DNA from 4 places in the Shewanella sp. MTB7 genome. Region 2 is predicted to be linked to each of the others. Evidence: predicted binding sites of a transcription regulator. Region 2 holds the regulator's gene; each other region holds the start of a gene.
The links. The regulator LexA, encoded in region 2, represses DNA repair genes until DNA is damaged. The targets are predictions, from matches to a motif close to TACTGTATNNNNATACAGTA.
Positions count from the first base shown of each region.

Region 1: HWQ47_RS11925 (LexA family protein) is a predicted target of LexA. The motif match lies at 1,788-1,807, and genes of this name have one in related genera.
Region 3: recA (recombinase RecA) is a predicted target of LexA. The motif match lies at 2,256-2,275, and genes of this name have one in related genera.
Region 4: dinB (DNA polymerase IV) is a predicted target of LexA. The motif match lies at 2,924-2,943, and genes of this name have one in related genera.

Region 1 is NZ_CP085636.1:2,808,676-2,813,164, forward strand. It holds gene HWQ47_RS11920 (HNH endonuclease) at 247-1,431, shown strand; gene HWQ47_RS11925 (LexA family protein) at 1,820-2,227, shown strand; gene HWQ47_RS11930 (Y-family DNA polymerase) at 2,229-3,485, shown strand; gene HWQ47_RS11935 (hypothetical protein) at 3,732-4,013, shown strand; partial or broken gene HWQ47_RS11940 (DUF4113 domain-containing protein) at 4,160-4,321, shown strand; gene HWQ47_RS11945 (hypothetical protein) at 4,470-4,489, shown strand, end outside.
Region 2 is NZ_CP085636.1:344,923-349,411, forward strand. It holds gene coxB (cytochrome c oxidase subunit II) at 1-1,380, opposite strand, end outside; gene HWQ47_RS01530 (cell division inhibitor SulA) at 1,814-2,326, opposite strand; gene lexA (transcriptional repressor LexA) at 2,323-2,931, opposite strand; gene plsB (glycerol-3-phosphate 1-O-acyltransferase PlsB) at 3,395-4,489, shown strand, end outside.
Region 3 is NZ_CP085636.1:4,391,994-4,396,482, reverse strand. It holds gene mutS (DNA mismatch repair protein MutS) at 1-2,051, opposite strand, end outside; gene recA (recombinase RecA) at 2,382-3,431, shown strand; gene alaS (alanine--tRNA ligase) at 3,766-4,489, shown strand, end outside.
Region 4 is NZ_CP085636.1:4,723,000-4,727,488, forward strand. It holds gene HWQ47_RS20450 (aminoacyl-histidine dipeptidase) at 222-1,682, shown strand; gene dinB (DNA polymerase IV) at 1,772-2,854, opposite strand; gene HWQ47_RS20460 (hypothetical protein) at 3,272-3,460, opposite strand; gene bfr (bacterioferritin) at 3,666-4,133, opposite strand; gene bfr (bacterioferritin) at 4,143-4,489, opposite strand, start outside.

The DNA.
Region 1 (4,489 bases), 2.5 Mb from region 2:
TGCTTAATCAGTGCACGGCATTCAGGAGATACGAGGCAAGTTTGTTCAACCTGCAAATATGACAGTGCGGTTTTACAAGTAATAATTTAAAGGGGTTATAAATTAATTGCTTATCGATATACGTGCTTATAAGTTTAATCAGATAATCGCCCAAGACGTATATACAAATATTAGCTATAAAATGTATTCTTGTCATTTGGCTTATATAATAATTTCAATATATTAAATATGGTAGTAGGGATTTAGATGGCGAGTATAGAAAGTGCTTTATTAACGGAGTCTTGTGCGTTGTGTAATATCCCTTGGGGTGTGTCAAGACATAGTCCTGAACACATAATTCCAGAGTCTATTGGCGGAAGAAAAACGGTGACAGGATTTATATGTGAGTCTTGCAATAATGACAGTGGTGGAACTTGGGATAAGGAATTGAGTTCACAGCTAAAAAGCTTTTCTGCATTGCTTGGTGTGAAGCGTCAAAAGGGGAAAAAGCCATTTTTTGACTTTCAGACAAGGGCTGGGGAATCTATTAGATTCGAAGTTGATGGGACGTTAAGTTTTACTGGTAAGTCAACAGTAACAGATACTATAGATCCGTCCAAAGGGACTGGAAATGTTTCTGTGAGGGCTAGAACACACGGGCAAGCTGATAAAATAATGGAAGGTCTCAAAAATAAGTATTTAAAAATGGGAGCTAAAACGGTTACTTTTAGTAAACGAGAATCTACTCAGTATTTTCAGCAACAAGTACCCATACAAACATCCTTTGGTGGGGATTTTGCCGGAAAATCGTTAGTGAAATCAGTGTGGGCTCTTGCCGCACTGAGTGAGATTGAGCCTTCATCTTGCGAGAAAGCATATGATTACTTGGTAAATGGCGGTGAGACATGTTTTGGGTATTTTTACAGTAGAGATCTTTTAAGTTCTAGGCCAGCAGATATTATCCACTGCGTCGCTATAAAAGGAGTTCCCTCGAAAGGATTGTTGTTGGGGTATGTGGAATATTTTTCAGTTTTACGGGTGGTTGTGTGTTTGTCGGAAAATTATTCTGGTACTGAATTTATAAATACATATTCCATAAACCCCACAACAGCTGAAGTCCTTGAGCTTGATGTGGATTTAAATTTTGGTGCTCATGAAATAAAAGATATCTATGATCATAAATATTTTGATAATGATGAACTGAAAAATTGTCTAGCCCGCCTTTCTCTGCTGTCATGTCAGAGATCTATAAAGCTAAATTTGCAAAAGTATCTTGAGCAAGTAACTAAAGACGTTTGTATAGAATATGGATTTGACGAAGAGCAAGACCTTACTGATGAAGAATATATGATGTTTTGTAATCGCATTATAGAATTAATCATTCCCTTTTATGAGCGGGAGTTAGGCCTCCAAAGGAAGTCTGCCATGGAGAATAATGATATTATAGAATAAGAGATCGTTTCCGTTTGTGGGCCAAAGTTGACAATACAATCGACAGCGACCTATTTTGCTCGGCTCATTAATGTCTAATTGTTAGTCAACAGAACATTTCTGCAACTGTACTCACATATAACTCAATCCGAGTGATTCTTTTTCTGAAGTTTACATTGAAAGAACCTTCTACCTTCATTTGCTCTAAGCGTATTGAAAAGCTTCAAGGAAATGCTAAGAGTCGTTGTGAATCCACTGAATATTTAAACCTGCTCGCTGTTTGTTCGACTAGACGGTTAAACACCCAATTCACTGTTTTTATTTGATTTATAATCTATATACATATAAATATTCGCAGGAAATCAACTGTTGATATATACTGTATATAAAAACAGTGCTTGGTTGGATTATGCGTGTAATACTATATAAAGCAAGTGCGGGGATCACCGGCTTCGAAAGCCCTGCTACAGATTACAGTCAACTTCCATTAAGTCTTGACGAGCTTCTTATTGAGCATCCTAGCGCGACATTTATCGGTCAAGCGCAGGGCGACTCAATGCAAGGAGTGGGGATTTTTGACGGTGATATTCTTATTGTTGATCGTCATGTTGTGATTAGAAATAACGATGTAGTTGTGGCCAATTACAATGGTGAGTTTGTCTGTAAAATCATTGATACCCGCTCGCGTCAGCTATTGTCTTCAAACGAGTTGCACCAGCCTATTCCCATCCATGAATATGATACTTTCTCTATAGAGGAAGTGGTGACACGTTCTATTCGTTGTCATCGTCCTAGCTCGCTATTAAGTTGTGAATGATATGTTTGCCCTAGTCGATGCCAACTCCTTTTACTGCAGTGCCGAACAAGTCTTTCGCCCTGATTGGCGTGGTAAGCCTATTATTGTTTTATCGAACAACGATGGTTGTGTGGTAGCGGCAAACCGCCAAGCAAAAGAGGCTGGCGTTCCTCGATTTTCGCCGTATTTTCAGATTAAGGTTTTATGTCAACAAAAGAGCGTCATTGCACTTTCTTCAAACTATGAACTTTACGGTGACTTGTCCGCTAAGATGATGCAGGTCATTGGCCGTTTTGCACCTGAGCAGCATGTTTACTCGATAGATGAATCCTTTCTTTCTTTTGCGCATTGTTATCCTGCAATTCCTTGCTTGCATTCACAGGCTCAAGCTATACGTCGCGCTGTTTGGAAAGAGGTGAGATTACCCGTGTGTGTGGGAATCGGTGAAACACTGACGCTAGCCAAAGTAGCTAATCATGCCGCTAAGAAAATTCAAGGCTATGACGGTGTCTGCGTTATCGATAGTGAAGCTAAGCGAATTGAAATTTTACAGCAGTTAGAAACCGCTGACGTGTGGGGGATAGGTCGTCGTTTAAGTAAAAAGCTCACATTAATGAATATCAGGACTGCTTTTGATTTGGCTAAAATGCCGCCTGGTTTAGCGCGTAAGCAATTCAGTATTGAAGTTGAGCGGACTGTAAGGGAGCTAAACGGGCAAATTTGCAAACAATGGGATGAGGCTAGGGCAGATAAAAAGCAGATATTCTCAACGCGAAGTGTCGGTGAGCGGATAACTGACTTTGAACAACTGCATCAAGCCCTTTCTAAACACGCCGCTATTGCTGCTACAAAAGCACGCAAACAAGGCTCAAGCTGTAAGAGTATGCTGGTGTTTGCATCTAATTCACCTTATGACGAAAGGCCACTGAGCTATAAAACAACAATTCACTTCCCTTGCCCAACAGATGATACAACAGAGATAACCGCGGCAGTTTCTAATGTTGTGAGTCAGCTTTATCGCCCTGGCGTTCGTTACTATCGAATTGGTGTGGGCTTGATTGATTTAACCAGTACTCATCATGCCCAGTTAGATCTATTTAATGCATCAAAATCTAACCCCGCACTTATGCGTGTTTATGATGGTATTAATCAACGTTTCGGTACCGATACGCTATTTTTAGCGGCTCAAGGAACAGAGCAAAAGTGGACCATGAGAAGGGATCTACTGACTCCTCAGTACACCACCAATTGGAATAGCCTCCCACAGATTAAGTGCTGAGTATTGTATTGGCTAAACTTGTTTTCACTCTAAATGCCTTAAAGTTATTTAGGGTGGAATATTATTTCTATTCAATTGCTTATGTGGTGACAGCGGTTTGTTTTTCACATAATATATATTTTCAATAATGAGCTGGAAATAGTGGATAGTATTACTTATTCATAACATATCAAGCTATAGGTAGTACTGAATTTGTAAGGCACAAACTACAGAGAAAGTGACCCCGTTTAATCAAGGATATTGATCATGAAACTAAGTTTTGAAGAAATTGAATTATTACAAAAAGCTTTACTTTCACACCGTCGGAAAGTTGAAGAAAAAGATGGTCAAAGTAATCCAGAGTTTTTGGCATCGGCTCAATTAATGGATAAATTGTCTGTTAACCATGATGGTGCAGAGATTAAATTCTTTCCTAAAAGTAATGATAGGGTAATTGATAGCGAGAAGAATGATATTGATAGTGCAATAACATTAAAGCATTTTCCTAATGAAGATAATGCAAGGTTGGTCAAGGCTCTATTAGGATAGGGGCATTATAGATACAACTTAAAGTGAGCTGTTTAGACTTGATTATGTAACTTAATCAAAATCCAGAAGGTAATCTTTTACCTTCTGGATCTTTAGATACTCTGTTTTATGCAGCTTAACTAACGGGTGTTGTAGAGCGGGATGACTCTGCGCTTATGAATGTCTATGATGATATTAATCAACGTTTCGGTACTGATACACTATTTTTAGCGGCTCAAGGGACGGAGCAGAAATGGACCATGCGGCGTGATCTACTCACGCCACAATACACAATCAAGTGGGGATGTGTGCCGCAGATCAAGTGCTGAAAAACTTGGGAGGTAAATCATTTCTTCCCCAAAGTGAGTTTGGAACGATAGACATCTAATTTTACCAACCCTAAGTTTGACTCAGTTTATCTAATCCATATAGAGTGCTTGTATCGATTAAAAACTACCTGATGGACGAGTAGAAGAAGTGAATACATATACACATCA
Region 2 (4,489 bases):
AATGACAGGACTGTTCACTAATGAGGGGAAAGCACCTGGTAGGCCTGTTCCTGCTGCTTGATGACAAGCAACACAGTTGGTCATATACACTCTTTCACCTAGAGTCATAAGCTCATTCATGGTTAAGTCTGACAAATCAACTTCTTCTAGATCTTCTTTAACGTCATCAATTACAGCACCAATCACACTTGTATTAGCAGGTTCTGTCTCAGATAAGGTCACTGGAATGTCGGTGTTTGACTCGCTTGACGCTGCAGCACTTGAACTCGCCGAGCTGACATCCGATGCTTGAACTGCATCACCTGAATCATTGCCCCAAGCATTACGTTCAAACGTCACTACGGCGGCAATTTCTGTTGCTGTTAGCTGTTTAGCAAATGCCTGCATAGCAGTACCAGGTTTACCATTTAAGACCATATCGAGATGACCAGAGACAGCGCCTTTAATAATGGGACTGCCAATAAGGGAAGGGAACACGCCAGGTAGGCCTGCACCGTTGGGCTGGTGACATGCAGCACAGCGAGCCATATACACTTGTTCTCCTTGAGCCATGAGATCTTCCATGCTTAAGGTTTGAGATAGTGCGGCTTGTGCTTCGGCGGCTGCATTACTCGCTGCATTTTTCTGTGCAGCTAACCAAATATCAAAATCAGCTTCGGTAAGAGCTTCAACAACAATGGGCATAAAGCCATGATCTTTACCACATAGCTCAGCACATTGGCCGCGATAAACACCGGGCTTATCAATACGAGTCCAAGCTTCATTAATAAATCCTGGGTTTGCATCTTTTTTGACGGCGAAAGCGGGTACCCACCAAGAGTGGATAACATCATCAGAGGTCATCAAGAAACGTACTTTTTTATTGATGGGCAGCACTAAAGGCTTGTCGACTTCAAGGAGGTAATTTACTCCCTTAGCTTCCGTTCCTTCAATCTGTGCTCTTGGAGTCGAGAGTAAACTGTAAAATTCAATATCTTGATCGAAATAGCTGTAATGCCATTTCCATTGGGATCCGGTGACCTTAATTGTTATATCGGCATCGGAGGAGTCTTCCATGGCAATCAATGTTTTAGTAGCAGGGATAGCCATTAAAATGAGGATGATGAAAGGTATAATTGTCCACGCTATTTCGACTTTTGTACTTTCATGAAAATTGGAGGCAATCGCTCCCTTGGATTTTCTGTGGTTGATCATGGAGTAGATCATGACACCAAAAACCAGGAACCCGATGGCGCAGCAGATATATAGGATAATCATGTGGAGGTTATAAACCTGACCACTGATATCGGTGACCCCTTGAGTCATATTCAAGGGCATCTCTGATGCCAACATGGATGGCGTAAACAGCAACGCCAAAAAACAATACAACACTTTCTTCACTAGACTTCTCCTCTGTCAAAATATAAGACAAAGAAGAGTCACACAGTAAGTCTCTGCTCTATGCAAACTCTTCAAGTTCCCAACAAAGCAACGATGACTTCAAAGTACATTAGTGGTTTTACTTTTTTATTGTAAAAAGTAAGCAGTCTTGTTGTTTGCTGCCAGGATAACCACATTTGTACCAACTACTGGCTATATCTGATCCGATTTCATCTAGGCAAAACAATGCAGTTATATCACTGTGAATTGATTTACTTTGCAGACGACTAAATCGTTTGGATATAACAAATTATCGTTGTTATATCTCTAACCTACTTGGTGTTGAAATATTGATCAAGATCACTTTTTCTTTATTTTAAAAATAATTCGATACAAAAAAGCCCCAATAAGGGGCTTGAAGTCAGTTTATTAGCTTATTATTTATTGGCTGTATTTAGTGAACAGAGCCGAACAAACTTGGTTTTATAGTGGAATCGAGTACGTGGTTATGCGCTTCTATTTGCAAACCGGCATTAGCATCTTCAATCACAATACCTAAAGCTCTGGCACTTTTAGCAACAATTTGCAGGCGGCGACTATCACGTGCATCTAAAGATTGAGTCCAACACAGTACTGCACTTGATGTGCCGCTTGTTAGTGCTTTTTCCATCGCCCAGAGTGTTTCGACTTCATCTTTGGCATGGACGAGTAGGACTCGGTTCATCCTAACTCCTGCTTCTGCTAACACCTGTTTGTAACCAATATTTGGTGGGCTGATTAACACGATCCACTGTCCTTGGAGACTTAATGTGGCAAGTTGAGCACTTACCTGTCGTAACTCATCGCGTCCATGGGTGTGGGTTGCCACCGTCGAAATAGTGCTTGATCGTAACTGATTCGAATACTGATTTTCGTGATCTAACCATAGTCCAGGGTGTCTAGGACCGTTACCGATTAATCTATTCATTGCCAACCTCCGTTGCGGATAACACCGACTGCCAATCCTTCGATATTTAGGCTTTGGTTAGTGAGATCAACGACTATCGGTTTATAATCTTCATTTTCAGCGTGAAGATAAACAGTGTTGCCCTTTTTCTCGAAACGTTTAACGGTGACATCATCTTCAACTCGAGCAACAACGATTTGACCGTTTCTTGCCTGAGTAGATTTGTGAACGGCAAGAAGATCGCCTTCTAGGATACCGATGTTTTTCATGCTATCACCACGTACCCTAAGTAGAAAGTCAGCACTGGGGTGGAACATGTTTGGATCAACTTGGTAGTGCTGCTCTACATGCTCTTGGGCTAAAATAGGCTCACCAGCGGCGACTTGCCCTATCAAAGGTAGACCGGGTTCTTCTACCTGAGTTAACCTGATACCACGAGATGTGCCAGGAATAATCTCAATACAGCCTTTCTTAGCTAAGGCCTTTAGATGTTCCTCTGCGGCGTTGGCGCTTTTAAAACCCAAACGTTTGGCAATCTCTGCACGGGTAGGAGGCATACCTGTCTCGGCAATATTGCACTTAATTAGTTCAAGAATTTCAGCTTGTCGTGGTGTCAATGGTCTCATGGGTGATCCTGTCTTTCTATACAGTAACTGTCAGTATATACAGTATCTTGTGCAGTGCAAGTATTAACCACATTTTATCTATTTTTCTCTTTCTTTTTACTCTTTATTTAGGCTGATGCAACAACGAAGTGGGCTTGCGCAAAGCTTTCGTTGATGGGTTACTATTGTAATCTAGAGTGCACTTTATTCTGCGTTATTGATTTTGCCAAGGGAACAACCATTACCAACAATCAATATCTTGCCTAAAGCACATTAAGTTCTCACTGAATCCTGCATTTCTAAGTAGCTTGGGTATATTCAGGGACTGCTGTATGAAAGCCGTGAAGTCATCAATCATCAATATGGAACTCATATATACATAACTTCAGTTGGCACTCAGATATAGGGCTAGCTAATTTTGGTGGAATTATTCAATATCTGGTACTCTATGCAGTTATTAAATAAAACACATTGCATAAGAATAATGTCCAAACAAGACTCTCTTTGGTTTAAATCACTACGCTGGCTTCAGAAAAAGTTGGTGCACACTATTGTCGTGCCTCATGAACCTTTTAAAGATCTTAATTTAGATCCTGAAAAGCCCTTGGTTTACGTTATGAAAACTGAATCTCTAAGTGATATCGCTGCGCTCAGTGAGATCACCGGTGAGTTAGGTTTGCCTAGTCCTTATGATCCGCTTGTGGTTGAGGGGGAATCGACTCCAAGAGTCGTTTGCTTAGAAGGGGCTAAGCCTCTAATGGGTAAAAGGAAGAGTAACGAATTCTTTATGAGCAGTTTTATGGGTCTATTAAAGGCGCATAAAAATAGCCCAGATCTGGATATACAACTCGTACCAGTGAGTCTTTATTGGGGAAGAACGCCGGGTAAAGAAGATGACACCATGAAAGCCGCGGTGCTTGAACGTGAAAATCCAACCTGGTTGCGTAAATGCTTGATGATCTTATTTTTAGGTCGACATAACTTTGTACAGTTTTCTAACTCTGTGTCGATCCGTTATATGGCCGATGAACATGGCACAGACAAACGTATTGCTCAAAAACTTGCGCGGGTAGCACGAGTGCATTTTAGTCGTCAGCGTAAAGTGATGACAGGCCCGGTTTTACCTAAGAGGCAAGCACTTTTTCATGCCTTGATTAACTCTGACACCTTAAAGAAAGCGATCCAAGAGGAAGCTGCCAGCAAGAAGATCTCCGAAGTTGAAGCTAGATCAAAAGCGATGGAGTATCTTGATGAAATAGCGGCGGACTATTCAGACAGTCTAGTGCGTATTGCAGAACGTTTTCTAACCTGGTTATGGAATAAGCTGTATAAAGGGATCAATATCAAAGGTGCTGAGCAGATCAGGCAGTTGCACCATGATGGTCATGAAATCATCTATGTTCCTTGTCACCGTAGCCATATGGATTACCTGCTGCTCTCTTATATTCTCTATTATCAAGGTATGGTGCCGCCGCACATCGCTGCCGGTATTAACCTAAATTTCTGGCCTGCAGGTCCTATGTTCCGTCGAGGTGGTGCATTCTTCATTCGTCGTAGTTTTAGGGGGAACAAGTTGTAT
Region 3 (4,489 bases), 2.3 Mb from region 2:
ATATTAGCGGTTTCTGTCATCTCAACCATGAACGTGGAGCGACCGGATGCGAGATCGTCAGCGGCACCAATACGGGTAAATATACGATCAACGGGTCCTATAATGGCACTTTGAGCAGGTACATAACAGCCGATGTGAGCCATCAAGGTGATCAAGGCAACCTGTCTCATATAGGTCGACTTACCTCCCATATTAGGGCCTGTGACAATGAGCATTTTACGTGTTGGATTTAGGGTTACTGGATTAGCGATAAAAGGTGTTTGGCTAACCTGTTCGATCACTGGGTGACGACCGGACTCTATCTGTATACCTGAACTCTCGATTAATACTGGTCTTTGATAGTTAAGGGTTTCAGCGCGCTCTGCAAAGTTAGCGATCACATCGAGTTCGGCCGCGCCTTGAGCGAATAACTGGAGTTCATGGAGTTTTGGTAAAATAAGATCAAAGAGTTGATCCCATAACTGCTTCTCAAGTGCCAATGCCTTACCTTGACTAGAAAGCACTTTCTCTTCGTGTTCTTTAAGTTCAGCGACGATATAACGTTCAGTATTTTTCAGTGTTTGTCTACGCTGATAGCTAAGAGGTACCAGATCAGATTCTCTGCGACTCACTTCGATATAATAACCGTGTACGCGGTTATACCCAACCTTTAGAGTCGATATGCCTGTAGCCTCTTTTTCTCTAGCTTCAAGCTCAGCTAAATAATCTGTCGCGCCTTGGCTCAGGTCGCGCCATTGATCTAATTCCGCATTGTAGCCAGGTTTTAACACGCCACCATCGCGGATCAGCATCGGAGGATTATCGACGATAGCCCTATCGAGTAGTGCCAGTTCCTGAGGAAACTCGCTGATAAGATGGGCAAGATGCTTGATATGGTCTGATTGACACTTGGCTAAAATGTGTTGGATTTCAGGCAAAATGGCGAGTGCATGTTTAAGACGAGAAAAATCCCTAGGGCGTGCATTTCTTAAGGCCAGTCTTGCGGTGATCCGCTCAATATCTCCTAGAGATTTCAGTAGAGGGTGAAGCTCATCATAGAGCCCGTTTTCTAATATCTCTGCAAGTGCATTTTGACGTGCTTCGATACGAGTACGATCACGAAGCGGCTCGTGTATCCACCTTTGCAGCATACGGCTGCCCATAGGCGTGGTGGTATTATCTAATACTGTGGCTAAGGTATTGGTATAACCGCCTTGAAGATTGACCGTCAGTTCAAGATTACGTCTGGTGGCAGCATCAAGAATAATACTATCACCTTGATTAAACCTGACGATAGAATTGATATGAGGCAGTGCTGTACGTTGGGTATCTTTAACATATTGCATAAGACAACCAGCGGCTTGAAGTGACAGACGAGCCCCATCGACGCCAAAGCCATGAAGATCTTTGGTACCAAACTGATCGAGTAAGAGTTTTTTACTGGTGTCAAAGTCAAACTCCCATTCAGGGCGACGGCGTGTGCCTTGAAAACCAGCAATAAGCCCCATCTCACTGAAGTCTTCGCTGTAAAGAATTTCTGCAGGGCTGGTACGTTGAAGTTCAGCTTCCAATGCTTCAGATGTCGTTAATTCGGCAATGACAAAGCGACCTGAGCTGATGTCTAACGTTGCGTAACCAAAGCCTGTTTTTCCATGATAGACAGCAGCAAGTAAGTTGTCTCTTCTCTCCTGCAGAAGGGCTTCATCGGTCAGCGTACCTGGGGTGACGAGACGGACAACTTTACGCTCGACAGGGCCTTTGGATGTTGCAGGGTCACCGATCTGCTCACATATAGCGACCGAGACTCTTAGTTGAACCAGCTTAGCTAAGTAACCTTCCACTGCGTGATAGGGGAGACCAGCCATGGGAATTGGATCGCCACCACTTTTGCCTCTTGCTGTAAGCGATATCCCTAATAATTCAGACGCTTTTTTAGCATCATCGTAAAAGAGTTCATAGAAATCCCCCATACGATAGAACAGAAGTACATCTGGATTCTCGGCTTTTAACGTCAAATATTGACGCATCATAGGGGTATGTTTTTCTAAATCTTGGTTGTCGATTGCTTTCATCTACTGCTCGTCTCTTTGCTGACGTATTAAACAGGCCGTATCAATCTAAACAGGCCTTAACTGGTTGCGCCAATATTAACAATATTTTTCCTATTATCGAGCCTTTAATCGTGATTAAAAATGCGAATGAATAATATCTGTGTAAATAAGTACTTATTATCCAGTGATCTGGGGTGAATAAAAATAATCATCAACAGCACTTGATACTGTATGACTATACAGTATACTAGTTTGCATATTGAGACTCCTTTTAAAGCACTTTTTAAGCAAGCAGTGGAGTCATTACAAGATTTTAAGCAGCGCAGTCGCTGTGACTCTGAGGATACAGGAATGAAGATAGACGCGAACAAAGAGAAAGCACTTAACGCTGTTTTAAGCCAGATTGAAAAGCAGTTCGGTAAAGGCTCTATCATGAAGCTGGGTGAAAATCGCTCAATGGATGTTGAAACTATCTCTACTGGTTCACTCTCTTTAGATATTGCCTTAGGTGCCGGCGGCCTTCCTTTAGGTCGTATTGTCGAGATTTATGGTCCTGAATCTTCGGGTAAAACAACTTTGACGCTCGAAGTGATTGCTGCGGCTCAACGTGAAGGTCGGGTATGTGCCTTTATCGATGCCGAACATGCGTTGGATCCAATATATGCGAAGAAACTGGGTGTGGATATTGATAACCTACTTTGTTCACAACCTGATACCGGTGAGCAAGCATTAGAAATTTGTGATGCACTAACACGCTCTGGTGCTGTCGATGTTATTGTTGTCGATTCGGTAGCGGCTTTAACACCAAAAGCTGAAATTGAAGGTGAGATTGGTGATTCTCATATGGGTCTTGCTGCTCGTATGATGAGCCAAGCGATGCGTAAGCTTGCTGGTAACCTTAAGCAGACTAACACAATGCTTATCTTCATTAACCAAATCCGTATGAAGATTGGTGTGATGTTTGGTAACCCTGAAACTACAACGGGTGGTAATGCACTTAAGTTTTATGCTTCTGTTCGTCTCGATATTCGTCGTACCGGTGCAATTAAAGATCGTGAAGAAGTGATCGGTAACGAAACCCGCGTAAAAGTGGTTAAGAACAAGATTGCAGCGCCATTTAGACAAGCAGAGTTCCAAATTCTATATGGTCAAGGCATTAACCGCACTGGTGAGCTAGTTGACTTGGGCGTTACCCATAAACTGGTTGAAAAAGCGGGTGCTTGGTACAGCTATAAAGGTGACAAAATTGGTCAAGGCCGTGCCAATGCTGGTAAATATCTGCTAGAGAATCCTGCCATTGCTGATGAAATTGATAAAACACTTAGAGAGATGTTATTAACACCGGCTGAACCAGCTATTGTTGATGATAATGTTGATCTAGAAACTGGTGAAGTCTTTTAAGTCTCAGACTTAGTCATTAGTCGCTCTATAAGCCATTTGGCAGATTATTTCGCGGTAGCGCAACTTGCACGCCGCGATGATTTTTTTCTTTAAGTTCAAAGCTAACTGACCCTATATTTGTTGGAACAAGGCCTAACGTACGATTTAGTGGCTTCTGCTTTGGAATATGATCCCTATGATGAATAAGGATTAGGCTAACAAATTTAATCTCTTTCCCACTTTTCCATCCCTAAATCACTGGTTGTTATCCTGTAGACTGATTATAATGTTCGGCTAATAGTATGATCTGTGATCATAGTAATCGCAGTTAGCTTAATTAATTCAGGATGATTTCATGTATCAAACCACTGCAGCGCTAAGAAGTGCTTTCTTAGAGTATTTCCGTACCAACGGTCATCAGGTTGTGGACAGTAGTTCACTGGTACCTGTTAATGATCCAACCTTGCTGTTTACTAACGCAGGTATGAATCAGTTTAAAGATGTGTTCCTTGGGGAAGATAAGCGTAGTTATACTCGCGCTACCTCTTCACAACGTTGCGTACGTGCCGGTGGCAAACATAACGATTTAGATAACGTTGGTTACACAGCCCGTCATCACACTTTTTTCGAAATGTTAGGTAACTTTAGTTTTGGTGATTATTTTAAGCGTGAGGCGATCGGTTTTGCATGGAACTTCTTAACTCAAGAGTTGAAGCTTCCTAAAGAGCGCCTATGTGTCACCATTTATGAAACTGATGATGAAGCTTACGATATCTGGACCAAAGAGATTGGCGTTCCTGCTGAGAATTTAATCCGTATTGGTGACAACAAAGGCGCGGCATATGCGTCTGATAACTTCTGGCAGATGGGCGATACAGGTCCTTGTGGTCCTTGTTCTGAAATTTTTTATGATCATGGTGATCATATCTGGGGTGGCCGTCCTGGCACGCCTGAAGAAGACGGTGACAGATTTATTGAGATCTGGAACATCGTATTCATGCAATATAATCGTCAGTCAAATGGTGACATGCTACCACTGCCTAAGCCCTCAGTTGATACGGGGATGGGAATTGAGCGTA
Region 4 (4,489 bases), 2.0 Mb from region 2:
AAACACTGCTTGGAAACATTCTATGACAGCTACCGCAATAACAAGCTAAAGAGAGTGAATAGCCCCTCAAAAGTACACAATACTCTGTGATAGACTATGCGCATTTCTAACCTCGCACGCCCAATCAATCTCAATATATGCGTTTCAGCCCCTGATAGGCGGCCTGAACAGAGCAGAGGTTTAGTCGTTTGGGTTTACACATTATAAAAGGGGAACTATCCGTGACTGCAATAAGCCAATTACAACCTCAAGCCCTATGGCAGTGGTTTGACCAAATCTGTGCAATACCGCATCCTTCAAAGCATGAGCAAGCATTAAGTGCGCACATTCAAGCTTGGGCCAAGGATAAGCAGCTCGATATAGTTGAAGACAAGGTCGGCAATCTCATCATCAAAAAACCGGCCACACTAGGCATGGAAAACCGTAAAGTCGTTGCCTTGCAAGCACATATTGATATGGTGCCGCAGAAGAATGCTGACACTAACCATGATTTCGAAAAAGACCCGATTATTCCTTATATCGACGGTGAATGGGTCAAGGCAACCGGCACAACCTTAGGTTCCGATAATGGCATAGGCATGGCATCAGCTTTAGCTATTTTAGGCTCAGATGATATCGCTCATGGGCCACTTGAAGTTTTACTTACTATAGATGAAGAAGCTGGCATGACAGGGGCATTCGGCCTCGAAGCTGGTTATCTCGATGCAGAGGTTTTAATCAATACCGATTCAGAGCAGGAGGGTGAGATCTACATGGGCTGCGCCGGTGGCGTTGATGCACAGTTCAGTGTTCCTATGGTATGGCAATCTCCAGAGCAGTCAAATTCGACATATACCCTGACGTTGTCAGGTTTAAAAGGCGGTCATTCCGGTGTGAATATTCACCTTGGACGGGGTAACGCCAATAAGTTGCTTGCCCGTTTTCTGTTTAATTATGCTGATGAGCTAGCAATAGAGCTAACCAACTTCACTGGTGGCTCGTTGCGTAATGCAATACCACGTGAAGCAAATGTCAGCTTTATGTTACCTGGTGAGAATGTCCCACAGCTTGAAGCTTTGATGATTGAGTATCAGAGTTTAATTCGTCAAGAACTCGCCATCACAGATCCACTGATGCTACTCGAGCTAACCGAGATACCAGCAGCCACTCAAGTGATGAGTGAAGATGCCCAAAACATGCTTATTGATCTGCTTAACGCTTGTCCAAATGGCGTTATTCGCATGAGTGATGAAGTTATCGGGGTCACTGAAACGTCACTGAATGTGGGCGTGATTAACACTGAAAATGAGAGTGTTGAGGTTATTTGTTTAATCCGTTCACTACTCGACTCGGGCCGTGAAGAAGTTGAAGGTGTATTGACATCATTGGCTAACTTAGCGGGTATAGAGATCGAGCTAAGCGGCGCCTACCCAGGTTGGAAGCCTGACAGTAGCTCTCCGGTAATGGCACTTGTGCGTGAAACCTATGATGACATCTACAACAAAGAGCCTGTTATCATGGTGATACATGCGGGTCTGGAGTGTGGTCTGTTTAAGAAACCCTACCCAGAGATGGACATGGTGTCTATCGGTCCGACCATTCGTTACCCACACAGCCCAGATGAAAAAGTATTGATAAAAACCGTGGAACAGTATTACAAACTACTGTTAGCAGTACTGGAACGTATTCCAGAGAAAGGATAACTAAATAAAGGTTCGAGGTCCTAGGAACTCGATAAATGCTTCTTAAGGCCCTAGTTCTAGAACCTAGGGCCTTCTTTTAAAAACTTATTTTAAAAGCCTAAGTCCATCTGTGATTCACTCGCTTCACTTTGTTCCGATTTCTGGGCATCTGCCTGACTCGCCAAACCTACCGAGACTCCTAATAATCGTATCCCTCTTCCCTGTTGTCGCTCCAAAGCTTGAACGAGCAGATCATAAAACAGTTTTACCGATACTTCATCACTTCTGTGCTCTATGGTGGTCTGTTTAAAATCATTAAACTTAAGCTTCACCACTTGTTTGTGTATCTTCCTCTCTTTGGCACTGCGATGAATGCGCGTCGAAAGCTCCTGCAGTAATTGCGGCATCACACCTTGGCACTGCTCTAGTGTGTAGATATCTTTAGCTAGTGTGGTCTCAACCCCAACCGACTTGCTTTCTCTATGGGAGCTAATCTCCCGTAAATCGATACCTTGGGCTCGTTCGATTAAGACGGTGCCAAACTTGCCAAAACGAGCTATCAGCTCATCTTTCGGGTAATCCTGTAAATCACCGCAGGTGACCAGTCCGATATCTTCAAGCTTTTTACCTGTGACCTTACCAACACCTGGAATTTTTGTTAAAGGTAAGGTTTTTACAAAAGGGGAAATCATCTCTGGTGTTATCACATATTGTCCATTAGGTTTATTGAGATCGGAGGCGACTTTGGCGAGAAACTTCACAGGGGCGATACCGGCAGACGCCGTTAATCCTGTTAACTCGAATATCTCCTGACGAATCGCCTCAGCAATACGCGTAGCTGAGCCCTGACATTGAGTGCTGTCACTGACATCTAAATAGGCTTCATCGAGAGATAGGGGTTCGATTAAATCGGTGTAGCGAGCAAAAACTTCACGGATTTGGTTAGATACCTCTTTGTAAACCAACATGCGCCCAGGAACTAATATTAAGTCCGGACACAGCTTTAATGCGTAGCCTGAAGCCATTGCTGAACGTACGCCAAAAACGCGAGCTTCATAGTTACAAGTGCTGATCACCCCACGACGATCACTGCGTCCTCCCACAGCAATCGGTTTGCCTCTCAGTTCGGGGAAATCACGCATTTCCACTGCGGCAAAATAACAATCCATATCGATATGAATGATTTTCTTCACGGTCAATTAATTTCTTAATCCGGGTGTCACTCACACACGAGCACACCAATTTATCTCTTTCAATTAAGATACTGTATATTTAAACAGTACTCAAGTTATTGTCACCCAAAAATAGAAAGGAGTCATTAAGAGCTCTTCTATAACACTTCAACATTAAAGAGATAGGTAACACTGTTAAATTTTAAACGGTTGAATACTCATCGGTGATTCTTTGAATATATTGAGCAACGCAATCAATCTAGTTGAGGACACTTGATTGGCGCTTAGAGAAGGGTTTCGACGATCTGTTACACATGGATAAAAATACAGATGGCTAACGCACAAACAGTATTGAAAACGATTTAAGCTGTCACAGAAATAGAATATCGGCTCATTTACATCTGAACACTAATACAGGCTCTAAAAAGTAGAGAAAGCTTAAAACTGCGCATAGATCATCTTAATCTCATCTTCGCTCAAGGCAATGGTTTCACAGTGACTCGAGTTTGATAACTGATGCTTTGCTCTGATTAGCTCAGACTCTAGTGACTTTATCCGCAGTTGCAGATTTGAGATCTGTTCGCCAAAGCTGTCTGGCATTAACTCTATTTGCTTGGTTGTGTTCATATCAATCCTCCCACAATGTTACTCATTTAGGATAAAGGATTTGACTGAACTTAAGCTGTATGAAGAAGAACTTACTTGTACGAAATTGCATCGTTTTGTATCAAGAACATATTATTCCTGACACAACAATTAATAGATCATAATATCTTTCATAAAAAAACCCAGTTAAAAACTAGGCTTAATTTTTAACTATTATCTTAAGCCACTACATTTTTGATTGTAGATAGTTTTGTAATCCAACTTTACCGATCAAACCTAACTGTTTTTCAAGCCAATACATGTGATCTGATTCAGTCTCATCAAGTAACACCTCTAAGATTTCTCGGGTCTGATAATCTTTCTTATCTTCACATAAGGCTATTGCCTTGCGAAGATTCTCAGCAACTTGATACTCATAATTAAGGTCATTTTCCAACATCTCTTGCGTATTCTTACCAATATTAAGCGCTTCACGACTGGCTACATCTGGGGTTCCCTCTAAAAACAAAATGCGCTGAACCAGTTTTCCAGCATGCACCCGCTCATCGTCTGATTCATGGGAAATTCGTACGTGTAGCTCATTCAACCCCCAATCTTCATACATCAATCCATGGACAAAATATTGGTCCATTGCCGAGAGTTCACCGGTCAAAAGCTGATTAAGTGTATCGATAACGTCTTGATTACCTTTCATACTAGCCTCTTATTTATCTATTTTTGATTGTAAGTAGTTTTGGATGCCCGTTAGTCCGATCAATTCCTGCTGAGCCTCAAGCCAATCCAGATGCTCCTCTTCATCTTCCAGAATATCTTCAAGAACATCTCGGCTTACATAATCACGCTCTGTTTCACAAAGCTCAATAGCTTCACGGAGTTGAACTAACTCCTCCTCTAACATCTCTTTGTCGCAAGCCAGCATCTCTTCACTGTGCTCACCAATACGTAATCTTTGTAGCATCTGGAGATTAGGCAGTCCCTCTAGAAATAACACTCGTTCGATCAACTTATCCGCATGTTTCATATCTTGGATAGATTTCTTGTATTCCGTTT